Regions from separate parts of the Bacillus sp. LR--39 genome, predicted to be linked through region 1. Evidence: riboswitches for the same ligand, from Rfam matches in the RefSeq annotation. Region 1 holds a riboswitch; the other holds the start of a gene.
The links. Region 1 has a riboswitch for thiamine pyrophosphate ahead of ACWHAR_RS07675 (ECF transporter S component). Riboswitches for the same ligand answer to the same signal wherever they lie in the genome.
Positions count from the first base shown of each region.

Region 1 (3,209 bases):
AATTGACACACTGAGATTACAGAAAAAAAAGGAATGTGTCAACCTTAAATTTGTGATTTCAGCACATGCCTATAAAATAAACGGAATAAAGGCATAAAGCCCTTATTCCGGCAAATCGCTTTCATCCTCTTCTGAAAGGAAATGATAGGATTCATGCAGCATGAGCGCGTACTCCCCTTCTTTTGTCGGATGCGGTACATACTCAGCCTCGTTGATATACTGCTCTTCCCTTTTCTTCATATGACAGACCTCCTGTTCAATTTTAGATTGTCCAAAAGAAGACCCGTTATCATAGGAAAAAAATCACTTGCAGAGCGGGACATGCAGCTATATTTTTCGGATCGTGAAAAAGTTCCTAAGCAGCCACGGGCCCGGTTTGAAACCGAGCGTTAATTGCCACGCGCCGATCGCCTGCAGTCCGAACTCCCGAACGAGAACCATTTTTTCACTCATGCTTCGCACATCCTCAAACCACACTTCATGCGTTCTTCCATTTTCATCAGTATACCGGAAGTAAGGGGAACGCTCCTGCTGGGAATAACGGATCACTGATTGATGCTTCATGGCCGTTTCCATGGCGCGCTGATTGGAGATGGCGGATCCGATCGTTCCCGGACGGTACGGAATCACCCAATCATACCCGTACAGCGGAACACCGAGAATCACTTTTCTTCTCGGCACCCTGTTGATAGCAAAATTGATCGTTTGCCTGACCTCTGTCAAAGGCGCCACGGGTCCCGGCTCACTGCCGGCGTGGTGCCAGTCGTACGCCATAATGAACATATAATCGACGACAGCTCCGATTCCGCCGTAATCATATCCCCTCAGCCACGGCACTGCATCACTTGTTTTCGCCGGAACCGATATCGTTAACGCGAGGTGATGCTCTGAAAGCCGGGTTTTTAACTGCCGGAGAAATCCTGTGAAGAGGTCCCTGTCAGCTTCTCTGACCCGTTCAAAATCGATATTTACACCGCCGTATCCCTTTCTTACGGTTAAGGAGACGATATTGTTGACGAGATTCGTTCTTGCCGTCGGATTTTGCATCACTTGATGGGCTAATTCCGGACTGAATCCCCCTTCTGTCAGATTCGTAATGACGGCAAGCGGGCGCACTCTGTTTTGCCATGTGGTTTCTATTGCGGTTCTGTCGTTTAAATCGTTAATGATATCTCCATTCGGGCCAAAATGATATTCAAACAAAGAAATCGCCGAAGAATACGGCGCAAAATCATTAATTAACTCTCTATCCGCTTCAGGCGTCCGAATGACATAAAATTGCAGGGTCCCCGCAAGATAGTTAGAGATATCAGGGATCTTCACTTTCATACCCGCCCGCAGCCGGTTCGGCGGAATATCCGGGTTTGCCTGCATCAGCTGCATCTGCGGCACATAAGCCTTACCTGCGATAACGGCATACGTATCATTCGGCTGAACCGTATATTCATTAAGAGGGATTAAAAGCGCCTGCCCCGGAACGATATTCGTTTCCTCAAGCCCGTTGACGCTTCTGATGCTGTCAACAGGGTATCCGTACTTTCTGCTGATGGAAAATAACGAGTCGCCAGACTGCACTGTATGAACAAACATAGATGTCCTCCGTTTCCTTTTGATCAAAAGGGCTCTACTTATCTTTATGAATGATCTTCCGGTCCGATTCCAAACACTGTTTGGAGAAAGGCTGTTTACAAAACAGACATGATCAACTATGATGATGTCATCATAAAAAACTGTATAGGAAACGCACTAGGGGTGCTGTTATCGGCTGAGATAAAACATGCGGCAGGCGTGTTTTGATCCCTTATAACCCGATCTGGATAATACCAGCGTGGGGAAGTGCAGATTGACCGGAGCGCAGGGTTTTTCCCCATGCGTTTTCGTTCTGCTGCTGCATATTCCCTCGGATATGCAGTTTTTTATTTTTCATTAAAAAACGGGGGAGGACACCGCAATATGAAACTGAATATAAACTGCCTGTAAAATCATCTCTTTCATACATACGACTATCCGATAAGAAAGCAGGAGATCACAATGAAAAATTGGAAAATGAGAGAAATTGTCGTCATGTCCGTCATCAGTGTTGTATTTGCTGTCATTTATTTAGTATCAACTCATGCAAGCAATATAGCGGCAGGATTTTTCGGCCGGATGAGCTACGAACCGATTTACGGTATCTGGTTTATCGTCTCGGTGATTGCCGCGTACATTATTCAAAAACCGGGAGCTGCTCTCGTTTCTGAAATCATCGCCGCGTTTGTGGAGTGCTTACTCGGAAATCCGTCAGGACCGATGGTGATTCTGATCGGGATCGCACAGGGAATCGGTGCGGAAGCGGTCTTTTTAGCGACACGCTGGCGGATTTATACCCTGCCCGTGCTTCTTTTATCCGGTATGGGGTCTTCTGTGACGAGCTTCATTTATGACTTGTTCGTTTCCGGATACTCTGTTTTGAATCCGGGTTTATTAGCCGTCATGCTTCTCATCCGTCTGGTCTCAGGTGCGCTTCTTGCCGGCCTTCTCGGCAAAGCGATCAGTGATGCGCTGGCTTACACAGGGGTGCTGAACGGCATGGCGCTCGGAAAACAATTCAAGAAGAAAAAGAAACAGGTGAACCAAGATGCAGGCATCTGAGCCCCTTCTATCGGCCGGCCGTCTTACCTTTTCTTATGATCAGGATGAAAAGCCGATTCTTCTAAACGTGTCCTTTCAGCTCCGCAAAGGAGAGCGGGCTTTATTGCTCGGGCCGAGCGGATGCGGCAAAAGCTCGCTCGCTCTTTGTTTAAACGGTCTGTACCCGGAAGCATGCGATGGGGTTCAATCGGGAACCGTTTCTTTATACGGAACACCTCTTTCACATCTGACAGAACCCGCCGCCAGATCCATCGGCGTCGTGTTTCAAGATCCGGACCAGCAGTTTTGCATGCTGACGGTTGAAGACGAAATCGCCTTCGGCCTGGAAAATTTGCAATATACAAAAGAAGATATGGACGCAATCATCGATGACGTTTTAGAAAAATTAGAGATCACTCATCTGAAAACGCGAACGATCGCTTCGCTGTCAGGCGGTTCAAAACAAAAAGTGGCGCTTGCCTGTATCATTGCGATGGAACCGGAACTCATTATTTTGGACGAACCGACGGCACAGCTTGATCCATATTCCGCACGTGAATTAGTGCGGCTGATCAAAGATCTTCAAGCAAAAAAAGGCT
Region 1 covers NZ_JBSIOT010000001.1:1,634,084-1,637,292, forward strand. The annotation lists gene ACWHAR_RS07665 (transcriptional regulator SplA domain-containing protein) at 103-240, opposite strand; gene ACWHAR_RS07670 (glycoside hydrolase family 18 protein) at 328-1,590, opposite strand; TPP riboswitch at 1,739-1,852, shown strand; gene ACWHAR_RS07675 (ECF transporter S component) at 2,032-2,631, shown strand; gene ACWHAR_RS07680 (ABC transporter ATP-binding protein) at 2,618-3,209, shown strand, end outside.

Region 2 (3,209 bases), 160 kb from region 1:
CTTGGCTACGATGATTCTGCTCGCTTTCTTCTCTTCTCTTTACGGAGAAGACAGCGGAAATATGTGGCTTCTGTTGATTCTCTTTGCCGCGGGGGTCGTGCTGTATTTCTTCGGCAGGATCTTTAAACACCGTTCATTTGTGCAGTCGATGTCCAAAGGCACCGTGCAGATCGGGACGAGAGCCATTTTCACACTGATTATCGTGCTTGTCGCTTTATCGGAATCTCTCGGGGCGGAAAATATTCTCGGCGCGTTTTTGGCAGGCGTTCTGGTATCGCTTCTGTCTCCGAATAAAGAAATGGTGGAACAGCTGGATTCATTCGGCTACGGGTTTTTAATTCCGATCTTTTTCGTCATGGTCGGGGTGAAATTGGACATTTGGACGCTTTTCCAAGATCCGAAAACATTAACGATGATTCCGCTGCTTCTGCTTGCGCTGTTTATCAGCAAAATGTTCCCGGTGTTTTATTTAAAGAAATGGTATGACAAAAGAACCGTGTTTGCTTCGGGCTTTTTGCTGACGTCCACGCTGTCGCTTGTTATCGCGGCGGCTACGATCGGAGAAAGGCTCCACATTATCAGCGCCAATATGTCCGGCGCGCTGACTTTAGTTGCGGTTATTGCCAGCATCATCACGCCGATCGGCTTTAAGAAATTATACAAACGGCAAAGTGCGCCGCAGGAAAAAAAGCGCATTACATTTATCGGGGCCAACCAAATGACGCTTCCGGTTACGCTGGAATTGCCTGAAGAGGAATATGAAGTACGGGTCGTCCATGTGTATCAGGAAAATGCCGGGGAAACGCTTGCGGAATCCGTTTTTTCGGTTGACACGATTTCTGATTACGAGCCCGGCACGCTTGAGTCGCACGGTATTTTCAAAACGGATATTCTTGTCGTGGCGACGGGAAATGAAGATGTGAACGCCGAAATCGCCTTAATAGCGAAAGAGAAAGGGACTGAGCGTATCATCGCAAGCGTCGGCTCGGTTGAGCATGAAACAAAACTGAAAGAAGAGGGCATCAGTATTTTTTCTATCCTTCTGTCTACAAAGACGCTCTTGCGCGCATTAATTGAGGCGCCGGGCGTGATGAGCCTCCTGACGAATGAGGAGTCTTCGTTATATCAGATCAATCTGGAAAACCCGGCGTATAACGGCATCATTCTGCGGGAATTTCCGCTGATGGGCGATGTGATTTTCGTCCGGATATTCAGAGGTGTGGACAGCATCGTTCCGCACGGAGACACGCGGCTGAAAACAGGAGACCGTCTCATCGTCACGGGCTCGCGCAACTACGTGTCGGAACTGAGAAAAATTCTTGAAGCTTGACCAAATTGCAATTCGTGATAATATAGAAGGCATAACAAATAAATCATTAATCGTATGACCACTAGGGGTGTCCTTCATAAGGGCTGAGATAAAAGTGAGACTTTTAGACCCTCATAACTTGAACAGGTTCAGACCTGCGTAGGGAAGTGGAGCGGTATTTTTTTGGGGTTCCTTTTATCCATTTAAATTCCAAACCACTTTTCCGATGCGGGAAAGTGGTTTTTTTATTTTAACAGGGGGGAAGACATGATGACATTTTCTGAAGAATGCAGACTGGCGGCTGCCGAATGGTGGGACGGAAGTTTTGTTCATCCGTTTGTAACGGGAATCGGTGACGGAAGCCTGCCGATAGACCGTTTCAGCTATTACGTGCTGCAAGATTCCTACTATTTGACGCATTTTGCAAAAGTTCAGGCGTTCGGCGCCGCATATGCCGAAGACTTGTTTACGACGGGCAGGATGGCGGGCCACGCTCAAGGGACATATGAAGCGGAAATGGCGCTGCACCGCGAGTTTACGGAGCTTTTAGGGATTACGGAAGAAGAGCGTGCGGCATTTAAACCGGCACCGACCGCCTATTCTTATACGTCTCATATGTACAGATCGGTGATGAGCGGCAATTTTGGAGAAATATTAGCTGCGCTTCTGCCCTGTTATTGGCTTTATTATGAAGTCGGCGAACACTTAAAAGAGTGCAAACCGGAGCATCCGATTTATGAAAAATGGATCGGTACATACGGCGGAGACTGGTTCAGACAGCAAGTCGAAGAACAGATCAGCCGTTTTGACGAGATTGCTGAAAACAGCACAGAGGACATCCGCGCGAAAATGAAAGAGAATTTTGTGATTTCAAGCTATTATGAATATCAATTTTGGGGAATGGCCTATCAAAAAGAAAGCTGGTCCGAGAAGGGCGGAAAAGAGGTGGAATCTTTTGGAGCTGCACGCGGTAACTGATAATCGCAAACCCGTTGCCGAGCTGGCCGAGGATATTCTTTCGATTCAGCGCGAAGTAAGCTTTATACATATCCGTGAGCGGGATAAAACAGCGGGAGAAATCATGCAGCTTTTGTCCCTTTTGAAAAAGGGCGGTGCGGATAAGGACAAATTGATCATCAATGACAGGGCGGATATCGCGCTTTTTGCCAATATACACCGTGTTCAGCTTCCGTCCCGCAGCTTTTCCGTAAAGCAGGTGCGAAGCAGATTTCCCCATCTTCATATCGGACGTTCGGTTCATTCGCTGAAAGAAGCCATCCAAGCTGAAAAGGAAGATGCGGATTATGTGGTGTTCGGCCATGTATTTGAAACCGAATGTAAACAAGGACTTGAAGCAAGAGGCATCAGCCTGCTTTCAGAGATCAAACGCACGCTTTCCATCCCCGTCATCGCAATCGGCGGAATGACACTGCAGACGATCGGACACACAAAGCAGGCGAAACCGGACGGAATTGCCGTCATGTCAGGTATTTTCTCAGCTGAAAATCCTGAGGAGGCGGCAAAACGGTATGCACGCGCGGTAAGGGAGGCCGATTATGAAGAAGCACTATGATACGGCGGTGATCGGCGGCGGAATTATCGGGTGCGCCATTTCTTATGAGCTGGCGAAGACGCAGCAGAACGTTGTCTTGCTTGAAGCCGGAGAAGTCGGCCGAAAAACGACAAGCGCTGCCGCGGGAATGCTGGGCGCTCATGCGGAATGTGAAAACCGGGATGCGTTTTTTGATTTTGCCATGCACAGTCAAAGGCTGTATGAAGCGGCGGGGCAAGAGCTTGAGGAAGCTTGCGGCATTGACATCAGGCGCCATAACGGCGGAATGCTTAAACTGGCGTATACCGAAGAAGATATCGCCCGTCTACGGAAGATGGATGATCTGCC
Region 2 covers NZ_JBSIOT010000001.1:1,792,980-1,796,188, reverse strand. The annotation lists gene ACWHAR_RS08555 (monovalent cation:proton antiporter family protein) at 1-1,330, shown strand, start outside; TPP riboswitch at 1,384-1,492, shown strand; gene tenA (thiaminase II) at 1,580-2,287, shown strand; gene tenI (thiazole tautomerase TenI) at 2,265-2,882, shown strand; gene thiO (glycine oxidase ThiO) at 2,866-3,209, shown strand, end outside.
Region 2: it holds a riboswitch for thiamine pyrophosphate, as region 1 does, so the genes downstream of both, tenA (thiaminase II) here and ACWHAR_RS07675 (ECF transporter S component) in region 1, are expected to answer to the same signal.